One region of the Micromonospora sp. NPDC047740 genome, then DNA from elsewhere that is predicted to be linked to it. Evidence: riboswitches for the same ligand, from Rfam matches in the RefSeq annotation. Region 1 holds a riboswitch; each other region holds the start of a gene.
The links. A riboswitch is a leader RNA that binds a small molecule or an ion and turns the genes downstream of it on or off. The one in region 1 is predicted to bind cyclic di-AMP.
Positions count from the first base shown of each region.

Region 1 (5,679 bases):
GTGGGGCCCGCTCGCGGTGCTCGGCTTCCTGCTGGGCAACCTGCTGCTCGCCGCGGCCCTGCACCGCTGGGTGGAGACGCCGATGATGCGCCGGCTGGGACCGCCCCGCCGGGCCCGCGCGCAGGCCACCCCCGCCGCACCGGTCGAGGTCCGCGTCCCACGGCCCCGGTCGATCGAGTACGCGGGGCGGCGCGACCCGCGCTGAGCGGGCCGCAGGACCACACCCCCGCCGCCGGACCGGTGTCCACGCTGGCCGGTGCGCCTCTGCGGCGGTGCGACACGCCCGTGGACGTGCGATACGGCCGGTTCGACGGTAATTTGGACCGGTGCTTCCGATCGCGCTCACCTGTCCCGTGTGGTGGGTGGCGCGCTGGACCGCGCGAATGCTGGCCAGCCTGGCCGTGGTCGTCGCCTGCTCGCTCGGCGCCGCCACGTTGCCCCTGGGCCCGGCCGCGGCGGCGCACGCGGCTCCCGCGGCGGTCGCCGTCGACACCGCGACCCTTCGGGCCGGGCACCTCGGCGGCACCGAGTCCGCCGGCGCCGACCCCACCCTCCGGGCGCTGATCCGCTGGTCCGGCGGGGCCGCCGACGCGGTGGTCCGGGCCGGGACCGGAGCGCCCGGTCCCGCCGCGCGGATCGGGACCGGATCGGCTGCGGCGGCCGGGTGGACGTCGGACGCGACCGGCGACCGGCAGGCAGTCCTGGCCAGCGCACCGGACTCGTTGGTGCGGGGTGTCGTGGTCGCCCCGGCCGACCGGCACCGCGTTCTGGTCGGGCTGGTCCCGGCGACCGTCGGCTCCCGGGCCCCGCCCGCCCGCTGACGAGCCCGGCGGGCCCGGCCCGCCCACGCCGTACCCGAACCTCACCCCGCACCGGCCGGTGGCGGCGCCCGTACCCGGTCGCGCCCCGCCCCGCCGGCCGTGCGGACCTCTCCACCACGTCGTTCCCGTGAGGTGCCGACCATGAAGCAGACCCTTCTCTACCACTTCCTGACCGAGGTTCCCGTGGCCGCCGCCATCTGGTCGGCCCTGCTCGTGCTCGCCCTGGGCGTGCTCGCCGTCCTGGTCGCCCGGCCCGAGCGGGGGACTCCGCCGGATCCCGCCCCCGACCCGGCCGCCGTGGCGGCCGCCCGCCACGCCGACCTGCGCCGGTACGCCGATGAGGTGGCGGTCGCCGCCGCCGGGGCCCGGCAGACCGCGCGCCGGTGGCGCGAGCAGTGGCTGACCGCGCACGACGAGGTCGACCGGGCCTGGCGGGCGTACGACGAGGCCGAGGCGGCCGCCCGGCGGTTCGCGGGGGCCGCCGTGCTGCCCGAGCCGCGGACGCCCCGGACGCCGGCCGAGTACGCGGCCCGGGAGCGGTGGCTGCACCACGCCGCCATGACGGCGCACTGGCAGGGCGACCTGACTGCCCGGCAGCTCGCGGACGTCCTCGCCGGGCGCAACGGGTGGGACCCGCGCCGGCATCCGGCCGAGCAGGAGATCGCCCTGGCCCGGGTGGTACGCGACGGCCGGCGGGCCCGGTGGCGGGCGGCCGCCGAACGGGAGCGGCGGGCCTGGCGGGACGCCGAAGTGGCCGCCGAGGCGGCCCGGGTGCTGGCCGTGGAGGCGTACGCGGCCGCCGAGGCGGTGCGCCCCGGAGCGGTCCCGGTACGCCCCGCCGAGGCGGTGACCCAGACCCTCGCCCCGGTGTCGGCCGGCGCCGTCGCGGCGCACCCCGCACGGTGGCGTCCGGCGCGGGTCGGCTGAATCGTTATCCGAATTAGGTGAGCCCGGTCACGGCGACCGGGGAAACGGTCAACCGGATCAGGCCGGGCGATCGAGCCCCGCAATTCCCCTTCGATCCCCACCCGGATGTCCGATAGTCACCCGACGGTTCCCGTTAAAACGGTCGTCCCATTGAGTCAGGTCAGTGACCGGCTGTTCCGGTCTCGGTAACGGTGGTTGACGTTTACGCAGGTGGGCACGCTTGGCAGGCGGCGTACCCACCGGTAGTGTCAGCGCGTCCGGTGCGGTTTTCGATCGCAAGTGGCGACGCCGCGCCGACCCGCTCAATCGTGATCTCACGAACCGGGGACCCAGTGCAACACCGGGGTGAATCCGCGAGCCAAGGCCCGCGGTAGGGCCTACTTCCCGCCCGAATCCGTCAGCTAACCCGGTAGGCGGCCACGGAAGGAGTTCCAACCTCGTGCGAACCACCCCCCGATCCTCCCCCCGCCTCCACGGCGCCACGGTGCCGGCGCTCGCCTGACCCGCGAGTCCGTTCCGGTAACCGACCCCCGCTGCCCGGTCCGCCGGGCGCTCTTTTCCCGCGGCCACCCGCCCAGGAACGCGCGTGAGCTACTCCGCGCGTCGGGTCGGCGTGTGCCGCTCCGGCCCCCGTGGAGGAACACGTGAAGCACCACCTGAAGCGTCAGCTGCGGCGCCTCGCGACCGAGCGCCCGTACCAGATCGTCGCCGGCTCCGCCGCGGCCCTCGTGCTGGCCGGCGGCGCCAGCGCGGCACTGGCCAGCACGAACGACGCGCCGGTCCGGCAGGAGACCACCGCCGCCGTCGCCGAACTGGCGCCGCGCCTCGGTGACGTCGCCACCCGGAGCGAGGCCCGGGTCGCCGCCCCGTCCCCGACCGCCTCGCCCAGCGGGTCGCCGAGCGGGTCGCCGTCGGCGAAGGCCAGCTCGGCCAAGCCGGACCCGGACGTCACGAAGACCGCGAAGGCGAAGCCGAAGCCGCCGTCGACGAAGGTCCTCGACTACAACTACGAGGCCCAGACCGCCTACTGGAACTGCGGTCCGGCTGCGGTGCGCAACGCGCTGAGCGCGAGCGGCGTCGAGACCACCCAGGACGCGATGGTCGCCCCGCTGAACGCCGGCGAGAACGGCACCAACTCGGCCGAGGACACCACCCGCGGGCTCAACCAGATGGTCAAGGGCAACCCGTACCGGACCCACATGATCCCCGGCCAGGCCGCGACCCCGGCGCAGATGGACCAGCTCCAGGCCGACGTGGTCAAGGCGATCACCGACGGCCGCGGCGTGGTGGTCAACATCGCCGGCTCCGCCACCGACACCAACGGCGGCTGGCACTCGTTCCCCGGCGGCCACTACATCGCCGTGGTCGGCTACAAGGACGACGGCCGGACGGTGCGGATCGCCGACTCGGCGAACCCGGCGTTGCCCGAGTACTGGATCACCACCATCGATCTGGCGAACTGGGCCGCCACCCGCGGCTACTCCGCCTGATCCCACCCCTGCACGTCGGGCACCGGCTCCTGGAGCCGGTGCCCGACGTGGTGTCCGGGGCCGGTCTCGCGCCTGGTGTCCGTCCGGTGGCACACTGCGCCGTATGGGCGACGAGACGGGTACCCGCCATCTGCTGCTGCTGCACGGCATGGGCGCCACCGGTGAGGTGTGGCTGCCCTGGGCGCCGCTGCTGGAGCGCCGCTGGGCGGGCCGCTGGCTGGCCCCCGACCTGGCCGGGCACGGCTGGTCGCCGCAACTGCCGGCGTACTCCTTCGAGGCGCTCGCGGACCGGGTGGTGGCGGGGCTCGGCCCGGTCGCCGACCGGCTCGGCCCCCGGGACCGGCTGGTGGTGCTCGGGCACTCGCTCGGCGGGGTGGTGGCGCTGGCGCTGGCCGCACGGGCGCGGCAGCTTCCGATCGACGGGGTGGTCGGGCTCGGCATCAAGGTCGCCTGGTCGCCGGCCGAGCTGGACAAGGCCCGCGAGCTCGCCCAGCGGCCGGTGACCTGGTTCGCCAGCCGGGACGAGGCGGCCCGCCGCTACCTGCGGGTGGCCGGGCTGGCCGGGCTGTTCGCCCCCGACCACCCGGTGGTGGACGCCGGGCTGCGCCGCGAGGACGGCCGCTGGCGGCTGGCCATGGACCCGGCCGCGTTCGCGGTCGGGGAGCCCCAGCTGCCCGCCCTGCTCGCCGCGACCGACGTGCCGGTGCTGCTGGCCCGGGGAGAGCAGGACCCGATGGTGTCCGACGGACAGCTCAAGGAGTTGGGCGTGCCGGTGGCGACGCTGCCGGGGCTCGGCCACAACGCGCACGTCGAGGACCCCGCCGTGGTCCTCGACCTGCTCGCGCCGTTCGCGGCGCCCGACGGGCCGTGACGCCGTCGCCCCGCAGGCAGGGCGACGACATCACGACCGCAGGTTGCGTCAGTAGAAGCAGCCGGTGGCGGGCAGGGCGGACGGGGCCGGTGGGGCGACGCCGTCGTAGATGGCCAGCAGCATGTTCTGCGGGCAGCGGTTGGCGCCGTTGACCCGGACCTCCAGGTGCAGGTGCGGCCCGGTCACGTTGCCGGTGGCCCCGGTGTAGCCGAGGACCTGGCCGGCGCTGACCCGGGAGCCGGCGGCGACCGAGCGCGAGTTCAGGTGGCAGTAGAGGTAGTAGGCACCGTCGTCGGCGGTGATGCCGATGCCGAGGCCGCAGCTGCCGCCGACGTGCCCGATCGTCCCGGAGGTGATCGCGTACGTGGTCGTGCCGGTCACGGTGGGCAGGTCGATCGCCGGGTAGTCGTGGTGCGGATCGTCGTACTCGCTGCGGGGCAGCACCGACTTGCCGATGACCAGCCGGTAGTTGCCGGTGCCGCCGCTGCCGCCGGTCAGGTACTGCCAGGTGGTGGTGTCGACCGAGCCGCCGGAGAGGCCACGGGCGGACTTGAAGTTGTTCACGGCGTTGGTCGTGGCCGGGCCCCAGTCGCCGTCCACGGCCAGGCCGTAGCCGTACTTGTTGAGTGCGGTCTGCAGCGCGCGGACCGCGTCGTTGTTGGCCCCGGCGCTCAGGGTGACCACCAGCTTGCCCCAGGTCTGAGCGCCGATTTGGCCGTCCGCGGAGAGGCCGTTGGCTGACTGGAAGGACTTCACGGTCGAGGTGGTGCCGGCGCCGTACTGGCCGTCGACCGTGAGGCTGTAGCCGCGGTGGCGGAGCAGGTACTGGGCGGTGGTGACGTTGGCGCCGGTCGAGCCGTTGCTGAGCAGGGGCCAGGCCGGCGCCGCGGCCTGGGCCGCGGTCGGACCGGTCAGTGCGGCCGCCACGGCGAGCGCGAGCGCGCCGAGCCACATGGCGAGCTGACGGAAAACCGGTTTCATAGGTGCTCCTGTGGACGAGGGGTGGCCGGCGTGCGGACGTGCCGCGTCGCCGGTAACGGGGCCGACTACACCGAGTCGGCTGGGCGCCCGGGAGCAAGTATGATGATGGAGATAAATATTTACAACGGTGAATGTGTGGCGGTGATTTTCGACACGCCGATGACCGCTCCAGCCTTTGGCGACGGAGCGGTCAGGCGGTGGGGGTGGGTCAGGCGGTGGGGGACAGCGGCGAGCCGTCCGGCGCGACCGCGTCGGCGGCGCGCGGGGCCGGCGGGTTCCAGCCGGGTTCGAGCTGCCGGCGGGCGGCGTCGAGGAACGCCTCGGCGTACGAATCGGCGGGGAAGTCGCCCAGGTAGCGGGTGCGAGTGGCCCAGCGGGCCGCGGCCTTCGGGTCGGTGTCGAGCAGCTCGGTCAGCACTTCGTCCACGTTGGACATGTCCCGGCGCAGCACGTAGCCGGAGCCGGCCAGGGGGAACCGGGCGACGAACTCGTCGCCGTCGGCGCCCATGTCGGTCACCGCGTACGGCTTGCCGGAGTAGAGGTAGTCGGAGATCACCCCGGAGACGTCCGAGACCAGCGCGTCGGAGCG
Region 1 covers NZ_JBIDCT010000017.1:147,014-152,692, reverse strand. The annotation lists gene ACGF4F_RS28250 (acyltransferase family protein) at 1-205, shown strand, start outside; gene ACGF4F_RS28245 (hypothetical protein) at 327-821, shown strand; gene ACGF4F_RS28240 (hypothetical protein) at 963-1,748, shown strand; cyclic di-AMP (ydaO/yuaA leader) riboswitch at 2,038-2,179, shown strand; gene ACGF4F_RS28235 (C39 family peptidase) at 2,381-3,238, shown strand; gene ACGF4F_RS28230 (alpha/beta hydrolase) at 3,342-4,109, shown strand; gene ACGF4F_RS28225 (peptidoglycan-binding protein) at 4,158-5,090, opposite strand; gene ACGF4F_RS28220 (CDP-glycerol glycerophosphotransferase family protein) at 5,299-5,679, opposite strand, start outside.

Region 2 (5,679 bases), on a different contig from region 1:
CCGATCCACCCCCGACTCGGTGTCCGTGGCCGACAGGGTCACCGTGGCACTGCCCACGTACGCGCCGTTGGCGTCCCGCTGACCGGTCACCGCCGCCGTCACGATGGGCGGGGTGGTGTCCGTCGGCGGCGGTTCGACGACCCGGAACGACACCGACTGCGGCGTCGAGGTGTTGCCCGCCTTGTCAGTGGCCCGGTAACTCACCGTGTGCTGACCCAGCTGGTTCACCGTCACCGGCGCCGAGTAGGTGCCATATGGGCCGCCGTCCAGGGAGTACTCGACTCGCTCTACACCGGAGCCGCTGTCGGTCGCCGACAGGGTGACCGTCGCGCTGCCCACGTACGCCCCGGTTGGGTCCTTCTCCCCGGAAACCGTGGCGCTGACCGTGGGCGGCGTGGTGTCCGATCCGCCGCCGGTGACCACCAGCAGGCCGGTCATTCCGCCGTGGCCCGGGATGGCGCAGAAGTACCGGTAGGTGCCGGGCGAGAGCACCACGTCAACGGTCCACCGGCCCCCCTTGCTGTCCGTCGGATCCGCCAGGATGTTGACGTCGACGTCGCTGTTGTACCTCGGGTCGCCCGTTTCGAACGTGAGGGTGTGCTGCATTCCGGTGGTGTTGCCGGTAGCCCGGCTGTTTTCGAAGACCAGGGTGGCCGGCCCGGCCGTAGCGGTGGTCGGCGCCGACAGGTACGACAGGAAGTTGTCGCCGGCGGTCCAGGTCAGGACCTGGGCCTGCAGTTGCGACGAGGATTGAGGCCCGGCCGTCGCCGACCGCTCGGTGTCGGTCGGACGCGCGTTCGCCGGGGAGCCGGTCAGGGCGGCGGTCAGCAGCAACAACATCGCCGCGATGACCGCCACCGATCTCCGGAGCCGGCTCGCAGAGAGCCGATCCCGCGGTGCGGATGGGTTCATTGATGCCTCTTTCACGGTCCGGGAACAACCGGGCGGAACGTGCGTCGGCCCGTCGGTGTCAGGTGTCGTCTGAGGTGCTTCTTCGGGTGCTCGCAGCCCGTCGGCCCCTCCCAGGCCGCGCGGGATCCCCGGCCGTGGCCGGCGGCCACGGTCGTCCGATGTGGATGGTTGGTTGATCCCGGTGTCAGCGGCGAGCCGGTTCGCACGCGGCGCCGGGCAGGGTCGCGCGTCGGAGCTGATCTGGTCGTGTCGGGTACGGACGGACGTCGGTCGATCCTTGGCGCATGCCTGCGCCAGGTCGCCGTGGTGCGGCGTTGACCCGGGGTGGCCATCGCTGGCCGGTCATGACCCTCCGACGGGTTGCGCCGCCTGAAGGCCACGGTCGAGAACTACTGTGCCGGTAGTTCATCTCGACGAAACATATTGATGGTGCCAGACAGTACTAACTTCCTCTCAGGCTGTCCATAGCTTTCGTCCGCTCACGGACTACTTTTCTTCACGACAAACGAAAGTGGTCGGTAGATTCCTACCGCAACCCCTCCCGGGGCCTCACCGCAGGGCGACGGGGGCGCTGACGGCGCACCGGCGGGGCGGGTTCCGGCGGGGCTCGATCGCCGGGTCGACCGACGGGTGAACGTGCGCCATCCGCATGGAGCGGCAATCCCCGCCAGTCAGGCGGGCCCCGCCCACTCCGGAGGGTGTTCGCCCTGATCAGGGGCCATAGAAGCGCATAGCTTCCCGATTTCCGGGACCGGCGCGGTGATCGACCGATCCGGTTGCCGCGATCGCCCATTGATCTGCGTCCACGACCGTGTGATCGTGCTCCAGCGAGCCGCCGCCCCCGGCGGCTCGGACGGTCGATCCGTCGAACCGGGGCCACGCCGGCAGGGACCGACCGTCGTCCCGCCTCATCGCTACCCCGCGCCGGGTGCCCCTACCGGGCTCCATGCTGCCCGCCTCGGAACAGGAGCTAACCCCCTTGAAGCTCCCACCCCGCCTCGCCGCGCTCTCCGGCGCGGCCGCGGCCGGCCTGCCTCAGCTCGGGCGGCCCGCCCGCGCCCCCGCGTCAGGGCCGCGGCTGAGGCGGGCCATCACGTCGTCCACCGCCCGGCTGAACAGCTCCATCTGCCGTACCGACTGCTCCTCGATGCCGCCGAGCCGCGCGGCCAGGGCGTCGACGTCGGCCCGGGCCGAGGCGCTGACCTGGGCGTCGAGGGCGGCGAGGGCAGCGTTGACGGCCAACACGACCTGCCCGCAGACGGCCTCCATCCCGTCCCCGGCCAGCTCCGGGTCCACCGTCACGGACTCCAGCCGGCCACCCTGGACCACCACTGCCCGGACCCGGCCGTCGGGCGCCGCGCCCTCGGCGCGGAGCAGCTCGCCCGGGTCGCCGTCGGGGTGCTCGGCCGCCCGCGAGCGCATGGCCGACAGCGCCTGCTGCGTCCTGGTGAGCAGCTCGTCGAGGCTTGCGGCCGCGGAGAACGAGTCGTTGGTCATATCCGCGCCTTCTTCACGTCTTTCCGGAGCACCGCGACGATAGCAACCGCCCCCGACCGGGACACCGCGAGCACCCGGGGCCTCGTTCACGAAAAAAGTGGCCATCCCGGGCGGGGATGGCCACTTTTCAGTGCATCAGCGCGCAGTGTGGGGCACCCCACCTGCCAGTAGCGTCAGCGCAGGCGGAGGTGCTGGCCTGGGAAGATCAGGCCCGGGTTGTCGCCGACCACGCGCTTGTTGCGCTCGTAGAGCGCCTGCCAGCCGCCGGCGAGGTGCTTCGCCTCTGCGATCAGCGACAGCGAGTCACCCGACCGGACCGTGTAGGTCGCGCCGCTCGACGCCGGCGCGGTACGCCGGTGGCTGCGGGTCGCCGGCTGGTCGCCGCGGGACGACCGGTCCTTGGTCGCCTTCTTGTGCGACTTCGTGGCGCCGGAGTCCTTGGTGGAGTAGTGCTTGGTCGAGCCGCCCTTCTTGCCGCAGACCGGCCAGGCGCCGATGCCCTGCCCGTCGAGGACCTTCTCGGCCACGGCGATCTGCTCGCTGCGGCTGGCCAGGTCGGCGCGGCTGGCGTACTTCTTACCGCCGTAGCCGTTCCAGGTGCTCTTCGAGAACTGGAGGCCACCGTAGTAGCCGTTGCCGGTGTTGATGTGCCAGTTTCCGCCGGACTCGCACTGGGCGATGGCGTCCCAGTTCACGCTGGATGCGCTAGCCGGCGCGGCCGGCCCGAGGATGGCGGCGGCGCCGGTGGCGGCACCGACGACGAGCGCTCCGACGGCGACGCGACGCTGCGTGGTGCGTCGGTGACGTGCGACGTGTTCAGTTGCCATGTGGGTTCCTCCACGCCGACGAGGTGAGCTGTCGGGTTCGGGCCGAGGAGCCCGGCCGCCGGATGGGCGGCTTCACCCCGAGGTGTCGAGCACCGAGGAACATGTGGGTCCCCCGCTCCCGCCTGATGTCCAGGTACCGACGGGCCGGCGGCGGGATTAGGCGTTACCGGCCCGGGTGTCCGCGATCGCGAACGCAGTCGACATTAGGGATGGTTTCGGATGATCGCCCACTTCTTGTGAAGTTCTTCACCCGGCCGAGCGAAGGCCACACCGTACGAGTTGCGTGCCGTCCACAGGTGCCTTACAAAGCCCCCTTCAGTACGTCAGGCCGAAACCCTGCGGAAAGAGCGGAACCTGCCCGTCGCCGGCGTTGATGGGCTGCTGGCCGACGGAGTTCATCCAGGTCATCGGCAGTTTGCCGGTCGGCGCGTACCCGCCGAAGAGGACGTCGGCAATGCCGGCGCCCTCGGTGCCGGGCAGCCAGGAGGCGAGCAGCGCGGTCCAGTTCGGCAACTCACCGGCGACGTCCAGCGGCCGGCCGGACACCAGCACCACGATCACGGGTACGCCGGCGTTGCGCAGGGTCGCGTACGGCCGCTCGAAGGTGGACGGCCCGCAGGTCCGCCTCGTTGAGTTGGGTGTCCGCCTGGTTATCGCTGCGGTTGCGGGAGCGGGCGCGCGCCGATGCGGCACCGACTACGGTGGCGAAGTCCGGCACGGTCGCCGGGCCCGGGTGCGCAGGCGGAGGAACATGACTGACTACGGACACGAGCTGGCCTTCGGCGGCTTCCTCACCCCCGCCGCCGGCCAGTTCGAGCAGGTGGTGGCGCTCGCCAAGCTCTGCGAGCAGGTCAACCTGGACCTGGTCACCTTCCAGGACCACCCGTACCAGCCGGGTTTCCTGGACACCTGGACGCTGATGTCCTATCTCGCGGCCGCGACCAGTCGGATCCGGCTGGCCGGCAACGTGCTCAACCTGCCGCTGCGCCAACCGGTGGTGCTGGCACGCAGCGTGGCCAGCCTGGACCTGCTCACCGGCGGCCGGGTCGAGCTGGGCCTCGGCGCGGGCGCGTTCTGGGAGGCGATCGAGGCGGTCGGCGGTCGGCGGCTGTCCCCCGGGCAGGCGGTCGACGCGCTCGACGAGGCGATCCAGGTGATCCGCGAGGTGTGGGACGTCGAGCGGCGCGGCATGGTCCGGGTCGAGGGCACGTACCACCGGGTGGTCGGGGCGAAGCGTGGGCCGGCGCCGGCCCACCCGGTGGAGATCTGGGTCGGCGCGTACAAGCCCCGGATGCTGCGGCTGGTGGGGCGCGCGGCGGACGGCTGGCTGCCGTCGCTGGCGTACCTGTCGAAGGGGCCGGACGAGCTGCCGGGAATGAACGCGCTGATCGACGAGGGTGCCGAGGCCGCCGGTCGGGATCCCCGGTCGGTGCGGCGGCTGTTGAACATCAGCGGCCAGTTCACCCGGTCGTCCACCGGCTTCCTCAGCGGGCCGCCGGAGCAGTGGGTGGAGGAGTTGGCCGGGCTGGTGCTGGACCACGGCATCGCCACCTTCATCCTTGGCGCCGACGACCCCACCGCCATCCAGCTCTTCGCGCGGGAGGTCGCGCCCGCGGTACGGGAGCTGGTCGCCGCCGAACGTGCCGAGCCGGGCACCCGGCCCAGGGCCGGCGAGGGAGCGCGCGAGGCGGTCGAGGCCGGGGGCGCCACCGCGCTCGCGGTCACCCCCACCCCCGATCCGGGCGTACGCCTGACGGACCACCAGCTCTGGGACGAGTCCACCCGCCCGGTCGCCCCGCCTGCGCCGGCCGGGCACGTCTACACCCCGCACGCGCAGGCCGTCGGCGCGCATCTCGTCGACGTGCACGACCACCTGCGTCAGGAGCTGGCGCAGGTGCGCGACCTGCTCGAACAGGTCAAACGAGGGGTGGTCTCCGCCGGCGCCGCCCGGGCCGTGCTCAACCAGATGACCATGCGGCAGAACAACTGGACGCTGGGGGCGTACTGCGCCGCGTACTGCACGGTGGTCACCCAGCACCACGGGCTAGAGGACAATTCGATCTTCCCGCACCTGCGGCGTGCCGATCCGGGGCTGGCCCCGGTGCTCGACCGGTTGGAAGCGGAGCACGTGGTGATCCACGACGTGGTGGAGGGCGTGGACCGGGCCCTGGTCGACCTGATCCGCAATCCGGGGGACTTCACCGAGGTCCAGCAGGCCGTGGACATCCTCACCGACACCCTGCTGTCGCATTTGGCATATGAGGAACAGAACATCGTCGAGCCGCTGGCCCGCCACGGCTTCTACACCGGCCAGATCTGACCGCAGGGCGGCCGCTCCTCGGGCCACCGACCGCCCCCGTCTCACTGACCAATTTTCGCGTTAGCGCAGGTCAGATGGGTCGAGCTACGGTGGGCCGCAGAGGTGATGGCAATGGCTGTGATC
Region 2 covers NZ_JBIDCT010000001.1:375,902-381,580, reverse strand. The annotation lists gene ACGF4F_RS01780 (OmpL47-type beta-barrel domain-containing protein) at 1-912, opposite strand, end outside; gene ACGF4F_RS01775 (YbaB/EbfC family DNA-binding protein) at 1,948-2,409, opposite strand; gene ACGF4F_RS01770 (transglycosylase family protein) at 2,583-3,236, opposite strand; cyclic di-AMP (ydaO/yuaA leader) riboswitch at 3,235-3,409, opposite strand; gene ACGF4F_RS01765 (glycoside hydrolase family 3 C-terminal domain-containing protein) at 3,552-3,929, opposite strand; gene ACGF4F_RS01760 (LLM class flavin-dependent oxidoreductase) at 3,988-5,556, shown strand; gene ACGF4F_RS01755 (hypothetical protein) at 5,668-5,679, shown strand, end outside.
Region 2: another riboswitch for cyclic di-AMP. It lies ahead of ACGF4F_RS01770 (transglycosylase family protein); the one in region 1 lies ahead of ACGF4F_RS28235 (C39 family peptidase).

Region 3 (5,679 bases), on a different contig from region 1:
ACCCGGGCCCGGGACCAGGCGCTGGGGCGGCGCCGCCGGTACCGGTACGAGCTGACCACAAACTACCGCAACTCGGCGGAGATCTTCGCGGTGGCGGCGGCGGAGATCCGCCGGCTCTACCCGGACCTGCCGCTGCCCACCGCGGTCCGCTCCACCAGCGTCGAGCCGGTCGAGCTGACGGTGCCCCCCGCCGAGCTGGCGCCGGCCACCGTGGCGGCGGCGCGCACCCTGCTGGCCGAGGTGGAGGGGACGGTTGGCGTGATCACGCCGGTGCCGCGCCGGGACGAGGTCGCCGGCTGGCTGGGCGAGCTGGGCGGCGGCCGGCTGCAGGTGGTGACCAGTCTCCAGGCCAAGGGCATGGAGTACGACGGCGTGGTGCTGGTGGCCCCGAGCGAGATCCGGGCCGATCCGGGGTCCGGCGTCCGGACGCTCTACGTGGCGCTCTCCCGGGCCACCCAGCGCCTCACCACCCTCGACCCGGTGGGCTGACGGCGGCTCCGGCGACGCCCATTCACTCGCACATATAGCGATGTGAGCATAGATTGGGTCGGGCCGGGGTGCGGAACGGAAGGGTGTGGGCGTGGGCGCAGGTCATGACCACAGCGGCACGGTGGCCAACGCCGCGCACCGCCACCGGGGCCGGCTCTGGGCCGCCTTCGGGCTGCTCAGCGCCCTGATGGTGGTCGAGGCGGCGACCGCCTTCGCGACCGGCTCGCTGGCCCTGCTCTCCGACGCCGGGCACATGTTCACCGACGTCCTCGGCATCGGCATGGCGCTGGCCGCGATCACCGCCACCCGCCGCGCCGAGACCGATCCGCAGCGCACCTTCGGGCTCTACCGGCTGGAGGTGCTGGCCGCCCTCGCCAACGCGGTGCTGCTCGGCGCGGTCGCCGCGTACGTGCTCGTCGAGGCCGTCCGCCGGTTCGGCGAGCCACCGGAGGTCCTCGCCGGGCCGATGCTCGCCGTGGCGGTGCTCGGCCTGCTCGCCAACCTGGTCGCGTTCGCGCTGCTGCGCAGCGGGGCGCAGGAGAGCATCAACCTGCGTGGGGCCTACCTGGAGGTGCTCGGCGACCTGCTCGGCTCGCTCGGCGTGATCGGCGCCGCCCTGGTCATCACGTTCACCGAGTGGTGGTGGGCGGACCCGCTGGTGGCCGTTGCGATCGGGCTGTTCATCCTGCCGCGCACCTGGCGGCTCGGCCGGGCCGCGGTCCGCATCCTGGTGCAGGCCGCCCCGGAACACCTGCAGGTGACCGCCGTGCACGACCGGCTGGCCGCGGTGCCCGGCGTCGCCGAGGTGCACGACCTGCACGTCTGGACGCTCACCTCCGGCATGGACGTGGCCTCGGCGCACCTGACCACCACCCCCGACGCCGAGGTGGGCGAGGTGCTCGCCGCCGCGCGGGCCGCGCTGCACGATGACTTCCGGATCGATCACGCCACGTTGCAGATCGAACCCGGGGCGTCACCCGGCGCGTGCGGAACCGTCGAGTGGTAATTGAGGACAACCTTAAATCCAAGTGGCTATTGTGCACTAGTGCCGGCTTATGCCCGATTCCCGTTCGCCGTCCACGGCGACGGGCCGGAACAGCGCCGGTAGGCTCGGTCGCGGCTTCCGCCGGGCGACGCCCAGCAGCGTCCGCGGTGGTGGCCGTCGCCTAATCGCCACCGTACGGCGAGCCGGGGAACCATGTACCTGGGGTGCATCCGCGTCAGCGGTAGGGATCTTCCGTCCCGAACCCGTCAGCTAACCCGGTCGGCGGTTGACGGAAGGACACGTGAATGCCACCAGTGGCACCTGTACGAAGGACGGCCGCCCGGTTGGCGGCCCTGCTCGTCGCGGCGCTCGCCCTCGGCGTCGCGGCCACGCCGGTCTCCCCCGCCTCGGCGGCTCCCCCGACCGGCCTGCTCGCCGCCGCACCCGGCGACGACGAGGGCGGCACACCGGCGCTGCGCGCGCAGCTCGACGCGGCCAGCAAGGGCTGGCTGGAGGCGCGGACCGCGTTGAACCGGTCGGTGAGTCGGCAGCAGCAGCTCACCGCCCAGCTCAAGACGATCAACAGCGAGTTGGGCGTACGCGACGCCAAGGTCGGCGAGCTCGCCGGGTTGGCCTACCGGACCGGGCGGCTCGGCACCGCCGCGGCGCTGCTCGGCAGCAGCAACCCGGAGGGCTTCATGGACCGGGCGCTCACCCTGCAGCAGGTCGCCGCACACGAGGACCGGGCCCTGCGCGACCTGATCGACACCCGGGACCAGGCCACCCGCACCCAGAACGCGCTCAACGGCGAGATCCGGGAACAGCGCAAGCAGGTCGCGGTCATGGCCAAGCGCAAGGCGCAGGCGGAACGCGCGCTAAAGGTGGCGAACAACCGGACCACCGGCGCCGCCGGCGGCAGCGTGCAGGGCACGTCCCGGGCCAACGCCACCCCCGCGAAGCGCAACGCCGACGGTTCCTGGCCCGCGGAGTCGTGCAGCGTCAACGACCCGACGCCCGCCGACGGCTGCATCACTCCGCGCACCCTGCACGCGCTCCAGCAGGCCAAGGCGGCCGGGTTCACCCGGTACGTCTCCTGCTACCGGCCCAGCGGCTCGGGTGAGCATCCCAAGGGCCGGGCCTGCGACTTCGCCGCCCAGAAGGACGGCTTCGGCGGGGTGGCCACCGGCGGCGACAAGACGTACGGCAACAACCTGGCCGCGTACTTCATCCGCAACGCCGACCCGCTCGCCGTGCTCTACGTGATCTGGTACAAGCAGATCTGGCTGCCCAGCAGCGGGTGGAAGGCGTACAGCGGGGGCAACGGCGACCCGTCCAGCGACCACACCAACCACGTGCACCTGTCGGTGTACTGAGCCCGCGGTGGCCCGCCGCCCGGCGGGCCACCGTACGCCCACCGACGTACGCCGGATGTCGCCGCGCGGCCCACGACGCCGGGCCGGCGACGGCCGAGCATCGAGGGCATGAGCCGACTCTCGCCCACCACGCGCAAGGCACTGCTCACCCTGCACCTGGTCACCTCGCTGGGTTGGCTCGGCGCCGACCTGGTGCTGCTCACCCTCGGCATCGCCGGGCTGCGCGGCGCCGACCCGGCGGTGGTCTATCCGACCGCCGGGCTGCTGGTCACGTACCTCTTCGCGCCGCTGAGCGTGGCGGTCTGGCTGGTCGGGCTGGCCAGCGCGCTGCTCACCCCGTGGGGCCTGCTGCGCTGGCGTTGGGTGCTGGTGAAGTTCGCGATCACCACCGGGATGCTCGGCCTGGTCCTCCTGCTGCTCACCCCGACCGTACGCGGGCTCGCCGAGCTGGGGCCGGAGCTCGCCACCCGGGACCGGCTGGACCTGGTCATCCCGCCGGCGGTCTCCAGCAGCCTGCTGATCCTCATGACCGTGCTGTCCACCTACAAGCCGTGGGGACGGCTGCGCCGCGCCACGCCGCCGACCCGGCGGCCGGCCGCCGGCTCCAGCGACGGCTTCAGTTCGCAGCGCGGCGTCAGACGCGCCGAACTGAAGTCGTCGTAGCGGCGCGAGGTCAGACCGGCCTTCATTCGGCCCGGAGCGCCGCCTGGCGGCGCGGAGGCCGAATTTTGGCCGCCAGCCGAGCCGGAGTTGCCGCACACCGCCGGGCGGCGGGCCTAGCCGGTACGGCCGCCGCACCGGCTCAGTCGGCGTGCCCCTCGAGGGTCGCGCCGAGCCGGCTGGCCAGGCCGAGATGGGCCGCCCGGGCCTGGCGGAAGGCGTACCCGAACAGCGGCGCCGGGGCGGAGAGGGTGATCTCGACGTCGATCCGCACCACACCGCCGGGCTCGTCCCGCAGCCGCGTGTGGTTGCGCACGGTGGTGGCCGGTTGCTGCCGGGCCACGGTCACCACCTCGTCCTCGTTGGCGACCAGCACGTCCGCCTGGTAGGTGACCGGGAAGTGCAGCGGCCCGAGCGCCAGCCGGTCGGTGATCGCATAGCTGGCCAGGGCGCCGGGCCGGGGCGGGAGCTGGCGGACCCGGACGATCAGCGGATGCAGCTCGCCCTGGCGGGTCAGGTCGCTGAGCAGGGCGACCGCCTCCGCCCGTGCGCACCGAGCCTGCACGGTGTAGCTGAAACTGTCGCTGCTGAGCAAGCCGTACTCCCCTAGCCGTCGCCGGTGGGCACGATCGTCCCGTACCGGGGGCCGGCTGGCAACGGTCGGAAGACCCGGTCCGAGCGGTCCGCCGGGCAGGGCTCAGGCGCCGGGGAGCACCTCGGGCGTGGGGGCGTCGGCGAAGTATGGCTCGGGAGCGCCGAAGAGGCCGAGCAGGCCGGTGACCCAGAGCTGCCGGTGCACGAACCGGCTCGGCTCGGTGACCACCAGCTTGACACCGCTCACCTCGGCGGTCTGGAAGCCGGCGACCATGGCGCTGATGCCGACCGAGTCGATGAAGGTGACCAGGCGCATGTTCAGCTCGATGCGGGCGGGCCGGCCCTTCGCAAGCACCTCGGCGATCGCTTCCCGCACCTCGTACGCGGTGTCGACGTCGATCTCGCCCCGCGGGGCGATCTGGACGACACCACCCGGCTGAACAGACTTCACGATCGACAGGCTCACGCGAACACCTCCACTCGCCCATACGGGCGCCTCATCAGTACGCGGGCCGCGACCGAGCGTATTCCTCCGACGGCCTCGGTCGCCACCCCTCGGGATGAGCAATTCGCGGACTGGGCACACCTGGGCATCCCAATCCGGAGCTTCCACTTCCTATTTCCGCTACGACAGGCTCTCACTATTCAACGACCGACGAGGGTCGCCGATCCGCCGACCCAGGGTAGCCGCCCCCCGCTCGCCGGGCCCGCACCCGGCCCTCGGCGCGTTCGGGTGGTCTGTCCCATCCTGCCCCAGTCGGCCGCGACGGGGCGCGCCGGGGTGGTTTGCGCCGAGTCCGCTCCGGGCACTGGCCGGGATGGGCGGACCGTCCCGCGCCCGATCGTCGCCGGAGTCCGAAGTGGCCGCCGGCCTTCGGCACCCCGAGGAGGTAACCATGTTCGGATCCACCCTGCTGGACCGTCGCAGCAAGCCCGAGCGGATCGCGGACCAGGCCTGGCAGCAGTTGCATTCCGCTGTCGACGCCGCCGGCGACAGCGTCCGGGGCGCCGCGCGGTCCGCCCGCCGCAACGGCTCCGGCCTCGCCGACGACGCCAGCAACCTGGTCGGCTCGGCCGCCGAGGAGGCCCGCCGGCGGGCCACCCTGGCCTTCGACGCGCTCGCCGGCCGGCGGCCGGCGCTGCCCTGGGCGCTGCTGATCAGCGCCGCGCTGGCCGGCGCCGCGGTCGGCTGGGCGGCCGGCACCTTCGCCCGGGCGGCCGGCAGCCGAGCCCGGGAACTCGGCGAGATCGAGTTCGTGGACGTGGACCGGCCGGACTCGGCGGCCGGCCTGGACCGCTGACCCGCACGCCACGACGGCGGTGTCCCGAGTTGGGGGCACCGCCGCCGGCGTCTAGAACGCGGTGACGCTCGCCGGCGCCCGTTCGGCCCGGCTGAGTGCCCGCAGCACGGCCGGCTGGCCGTGCCGGCGTACGGCGAGGCGGGCGAGCAGGGCGAGCACCGGGTCCAGCACGTCGGCCGGCAACTCCGGGGTGGGCACGCCCAGGCTGAACGCGAGGTCGTCGGAGTGCACCGCCAGTTCCATCAGCCGGGTGGTGAGGTAGTCGTCCAGCGCCAGT
Region 3 covers NZ_JBIDCT010000004.1:285,040-290,718, forward strand. The annotation lists gene ACGF4F_RS10510 (HelD family protein) at 1-489, shown strand, start outside; gene ACGF4F_RS10515 (cation diffusion facilitator family transporter) at 581-1,495, shown strand; cyclic di-AMP (ydaO/yuaA leader) riboswitch at 1,643-1,775, shown strand; gene ACGF4F_RS10520 (hypothetical protein) at 1,780-2,847, shown strand; gene ACGF4F_RS10525 (hypothetical protein) at 2,956-3,510, shown strand; gene ACGF4F_RS10530 (SRPBCC family protein) at 3,650-4,102, opposite strand; gene ACGF4F_RS10535 (STAS domain-containing protein) at 4,205-4,567, opposite strand; gene ACGF4F_RS10540 (hypothetical protein) at 4,998-5,402, shown strand; gene ACGF4F_RS10545 (maleylpyruvate isomerase N-terminal domain-containing protein) at 5,454-5,679, opposite strand, start outside.
Region 3: another riboswitch for cyclic di-AMP. It lies ahead of ACGF4F_RS10520 (hypothetical protein); the one in region 1 lies ahead of ACGF4F_RS28235 (C39 family peptidase).

Region 4 (5,679 bases), on a different contig from region 1:
CTGGATGCCATGACCGCACCGACGACCCCGACCCGGGGCTACACCGCCAGCAAGGACCAGCTGCTCGCGCGGCTCCGCCGTATCGAGGGCCAGGTCCGCGGCATCGAGAAGATGGTCGAGGACGACCGCTACTGCATCGACGTGCTGACCCAGATCTCCGCCATCCAGGCCGCCCTGGACAAGGTCGGCCTCGGCCTGCTCGACGGGCACGCGCGGCACTGCATGCACGAGGGTGCGGCCGAGGGCCGCGCCGACGAGATGGCCACCGAGATGATGGCCGCCGTCGGCCGGCTGATGAAGCGCGGCTGACCAGGCCCGTTGGGGGCCGGACGGCGCGTCCGGCCCCCAACGGCTGTGCGTCAGCGCCCGTCGAGCAGCTTCCGCATGCTGTCGATCTCGGCCCGCTGGGCGTCGACGATCCGCTGGGCGAGCGCCCTGGCCTCGGGGTTGGCGCCCCCGGTCAGCTCCGCCTGCGCCATCGTGAGCGCGCCCTCGTGGTGGGCGATCATCATGGTCAGGAACTGCCGGTCGAAGTCGGCCCCGGACGACGCCTTCAGCGTCGCCAGGTCGGCGTCGGACATCATCCCGGGCATGCCGTGGTCCATCCCCGGCATGCCGTGGCCGGCACTGGCCGGCGGCACCGGCCGGCCCCACGCGGTAAGCCAGTCGGTCATGCTGGCGATCTCCGGCGCCTGGGCCGCCTTGATCTGCCCGGCCAACCTCCGCACCTCGGAGTCGGCGGCCCGGTCGTCGGCCAGCTCGGCCATCGCCACGGCCTGCCGGTGGTGCGGGATCATCATCTGGGCGAACGTCACGTCCGCGTCGCCGAAGGAGGCCCCGGGGGAGGGCGATCCCGTGGCGGGCGTGTCGTGGCCGGTGCCGGCGGTCGGGTGGTCGCCACCGCCACAGCCGGTGAGGGCGAGCGCGGCGGCTACGGTCGCGCCGGCCAGGGCGGCCCGACGCGCGAGGGTACGAGTGGACATGGAACGACCTTTCGGTGTCGAAACGTACGCAGCGGACGGCGGACGCGGGTGACCGGTCTTCCGGTCCACCCGCGCCGGGGCGTCCTATCTGCGCAGCACCGACACCGTCGCGAGGCGCAGCCCATACGGTCGGGGCGGCGGGGCGCGCGGTCCTGGGGCGGCCCGGAGGGCCACCCTGGCGGCCGGCCCGTAGGTCCGGGACCCGGCCCGCAGCAGCAGGGCGACCAGCAGCGTGACGGCGAACGCGCCGAGCACGGCCAGGCAGATGCTCCAGCCGGGCCGGTCGCCGCCGGGATCACCCAGCGGGAGCAGCCGGGCCTGGGCGTCCGTCAGCTGGAGCATCCGGGCCGGGCCGCAGCCGTCACCCGGGCAGTCGCCGGCCATGCCGGCCACCGCGGCCGGCAGAGTGACGGGACCGGCCACCGCAGCCGGCGGGGCGCCGTGGCCGGCCGCCGCGGCCGGCGGGGCGGCGTGGTCGGCCGCCGCGTGGTCCCCCGGGCCGCCGGGGGCGTGCGTGCCGTGGCCGAGAGTGTGCATGGCGGTCAGCCCGACCAGGGTGCAGAGCAGCAGCAGGAGCCGGACCCACGGTCCGGTCGTCACCGCTGGCGCCGTACGCACGAGAACCACGCTAGTGGGTGCGGCGGGCCGGGCCGGCAGGAACCACTGGAGGTCGCTCATCGCCTGCGTCCCGCCCCCGGGCCTGGCTACCATTCCCGGCGGCGACCGGCCTGCACTCCCCGTCGGCGCCAGCGCCGGCCCGGTGAACCGACCAGCCCGGTGACACGTATCGCGCTGTGACTCGTTGGGAGACACGCCATGGGCGCCGACCACACCCGTCCCGCTCCGCCCGCCCCGCCCGGGGTGCGACGGATCCTCGTCGCGACGGTGGTGCCGCTGTTCCTGGTGACCGTGGTCGCCGCGCTGGTGCTGTGGCCGCGGGACAGCCGGGAGCCGACGGGTGGCCCGGACCTGCCGCGTTACCACGGCACGGTGACCCGGGTGGTGACCGAGCCGTGCCCGCCGACGCCGGAGGGCGGCACCGGCCAGCCCACGGGGCCGTGCGGAACCGCGACGGTCGCCGCCGAACAGGGCCCGGACGCCGGCCGGCAGGTCGAGGCACCCCTCCCGTCCGGTCCCGGGGCACCCCGGGTCGAGGTCGGCGACAAGATCATCCTCGTCGAGCTGATGGACCCGGCCGATCCGACGATCAAGACCTACAACATCGCCGAGCACCAGCGCGGCACGCCGCTGGTCTGGCTGGCCGTGCTGTTCGCCGTCGCCATCGTGGCGTTCGGGCGCTGGCGCGGACTGGCCGCGCTGGGCGGCCTGGTGGCGAGCTTCGCCGTGCTGCTCGGCTTCGTGCTGCCCGGGATCGGCGCCGGCCAGCCGCCGCTGCTGGTGGCGATCGTCGGCGCCGCGCTGATCATGTTCGTGGTGCTCTACCTGACCCACGGGATCACCGCCGAAACCTCGGTGGCGGTGCTCGGCACCCTGGGCAGCCTGGTGCTGACCGGCGTCCTCGGCACCCTGGCCACCGCGGCCACCCACCTGACCGGCTACGGCAGCGAGGACGCCACCACGCTGTCGATGTTCCAGCAGAACGTCGACCTGCACGGGTTGCTCCTGGCCGGCATCATCATCGGCTCGCTGGGCGTGCTGGACGACGTCACCGTCACCCAGGCGGCCACGGTCACCGAGCTGGCGAACGCGAACCCGGGGCTGTCCCGGATGCAGCTCTACCGGGCGGCCACCCGGGTGGGCCGCGCGCACATCGCCTCCACCGTCAACACCATCGTGCTGGCGTACGCGGGCGCGTCGCTGCCGCTGCTACTCCTGCTGGTCGCCGACTCGCGACCGGTGGGCGAGATCCTCACCAGCGAGTTCATGGCGCAGGAGATCGTCCGGAGCGCGGTGGCCACGCTCGGCCTGATCGCCGCCGTACCGCTGACCACCGGTCTGGCGGCGGTGGTCCGGACCGCCGGACGGGCCGGCGTCGCGACGGACGCCGGAGCCCGCCCGCCGTCGTCCCGGCCGCCGGCCGAGCGGCACGACGCGCTGGAGGCCCTCGGCGGTGCGGCCGCCGGACGATCCGGACCGGAGAGGAGCACGGAAGCCGCATGGTGATACTCCGCAGCGTGACCGGCCGGCGCGAACGCGACGCTGGTCACGCAGGGCGACGACGAAAACGTGCGATTGGTCGGCTTCCGGACGTAGATCCCCGACCGGGCTCTCGGGTAACCTCGCTGCCGGTAACCGCCGAAGGCGCGCACCGGCGCCAGCGGTACCACCGCCCAATCGCCCTGTGGCGAACCGGGGAACCAGGTACCTGGGGTGAATCCGCGCGAGCGGTAGGGGCCACTTCCGTCCCGAACCCGACAGCTAACCCGGTCGGCGGTCGACGGAAGGGAACCCTGTTGACGGCACCCCTGCGCCGCTGGTTGACACCTGTGGTGGCCGTGCTCACCGCGTTCGCCATCGTCGCCGGGCCCACCCCGGCGCTGGCCGCACCCAACACCCCCAACCCATCGGGCCACGAGGAGGACAACGATCCTCCGCTCATCACCGAGGTCATCGATGCCGCCAATCGCGGCTTCCTGCAGGCCAAGGCGAAGCTGGACAAGTCGAAGCAGCGCCAACTCCAGTTGGCCCTCGAGATCCGGGCGGCGCAGGCCGACCTGGACGCGCTGCGGCCGCAGGTGAGCCAGATCGCCACGCAGTCCTATCGGACCGGCCGGATCGGCGCGATGGCCCTGCTACTGGAGAGCAACGCGCCCGACTCGTTCGTCCAGCGGGCCTCCGCCCTCGACGAGCTGAACCTGATGAACGCGCAGAAGCTCGCCGAGGTCAACGCCGCGAAGAACCGCGCGGAACAGGCCAAGATCGCGCTCGATGCGGAGATCCGCGAGCAGCAGAAGCAGACCAACGCGATGCGGCGCGAGAAGGCCGAGGCGGAGAAGGCCCTGCGGCTGGTCGGCGGGCGGGATTTCACCGCCGGCCTGGTCGCGGCCACCTCCCCGGTCGCCCGGATCGCTCCCGGCCGGACGGCTGACGGGGGGTGGAAGCCCGAGTCACGCAGCGTGAAGGACCCGACCACCTCGGGCTACATCACCCCGCGCACGCTGCACATGTACAAGGAGGTCAAGCGGGCCGGCTTCGACCGCTTCGTGGGCTGTTACCGCCCGGGCGGTCCCTGGGAGCACCCCAAGGGCCGGGCCTGCGACTGGTCGCTACAGCGCAGCGGCTTCTCCCCCTGGCACAACAACGACATGCGGATGTACGGCAACAACCTCGCCGCGTTCCTGATCCGCAACGCCGACCGGCTGGGCGTCTACTACGTGATCTGGAACCGGCAGATCTGGTTCCCGGCGACCGGTTGGAAGTCCTACAGCGGGCCCTCCAACCACACCGACCACGTGCACGTGTCGCTGCTGTAGCCGGAGTACCACGCCGAGGGGCCGTCCCGCGACCGCGGGGCGGCCCCTCGGCGTCAGGTAGGGCTCAACCGGCGACGGCGGTGGGCGCCGGGTCCGCGGGCGTGGCCGCGCCCGGCAGCGTCGCGCTCGGCTTGCCGGCCGGCACCTCGGCCACCGTCCGCACCTCGCCCGCGCTGAGCCGGTACGACATGCCGACCACCCCGCACCGCCCGGCCGCCACCCGCTCGGCGAGCACGGCGGACCGGGCCAGCAGCGCCTCCACGGTCCGCGCGATGTGGATGTCGACGATCTCGTCGAGGTCCTCGACACCCTCCCGGGCGGCCCGGGCCAGGCTGGGCACGACGGCGTCCACCAACGCGCCGAGGTGGCCGGCGGGGGGCGTGCCGGTGGCGACCACCTCGCGGGCGGCCTGCACCGCGCCGCACGAGTCGTGGCCGAGCACCACCACCAGCGGGGTGCCCAGCACGGTGACCGCGTACTCGACGCTGCCGAGCACCTCGGGGCCGACGGTGTGGCCGGCGGTCCGCACCACGAACAGGTCACCGAGGCCACGGTCGAAGATGATCTCGGCGGCGAGCCGGGAGTCGGCGCAGCCCACGATCACCGCGAACGGGTGCTGGCCGTCGGCGACGGCGGCGCGGTGCTCGGCGTCCTGGTTGGGATGACGGGGTACGCCGGTGACGAACCGCTGGTTGCCGGCGAACAGCTCGGCGAGCGCCTGTTCGGGATTGGTCGGCAGCACTGCACTCACCTCGTCCTCGCGCGAAACGACCTGGTCAGCCCGGCCGGCGGCAGAGGCGGCCTCGACCACCACGGTCACACCCGAGCCAAGACACGTCAAGATTTACGTGATACGGATTTCATACGTCACCGGTCACTTGACGGGCGGCCGCCAGCGGCCCGCCGCCGCCCGGGGCCGGTCGACACCGGCGCGGGGCCATACCATGACCACCATGGCGACGACAGCGGGCGAGAACGGGAGCGGCCGGAACTGGACCTTCCTCACCAACCACGGGCACGTGCTGCTGGCCATCGCGCGCAACCCCACCGCGCGGCTGCGTGACGTGGCCGACGAGGTGGGGGTGACCGAGCGGGCCGCCCAGGCGATCGTCGCCGACCTGGCGGCCGGCGGCTACCTGCGGCGCACCCGGGTCGGCCGGCGCAACGAGTACACGATCAACCCGAGCGGCCACTTCCGGCACCCGGCGGAGGCCGACCAGCAGGTCGGTGCCCTGCTCGCCCTCTTCACCGCCGAACCGGCC
Region 4 covers NZ_JBIDCT010000003.1:118,756-124,434, reverse strand. The annotation lists gene ACGF4F_RS07570 (metal-sensitive transcriptional regulator) at 10-309, shown strand; gene ACGF4F_RS07565 (DUF305 domain-containing protein) at 360-983, opposite strand; gene ACGF4F_RS07560 (hypothetical protein) at 1,068-1,601, opposite strand; gene ACGF4F_RS07555 (YibE/F family protein) at 1,800-3,107, shown strand; cyclic di-AMP (ydaO/yuaA leader) riboswitch at 3,262-3,392, shown strand; gene ACGF4F_RS07550 (hypothetical protein) at 3,398-4,417, shown strand; gene ACGF4F_RS07545 (carbonic anhydrase) at 4,482-5,159, opposite strand; gene ACGF4F_RS07540 (helix-turn-helix domain-containing protein) at 5,362-5,679, shown strand, end outside.
Region 4: another riboswitch for cyclic di-AMP. It lies ahead of ACGF4F_RS07550 (hypothetical protein); the one in region 1 lies ahead of ACGF4F_RS28235 (C39 family peptidase).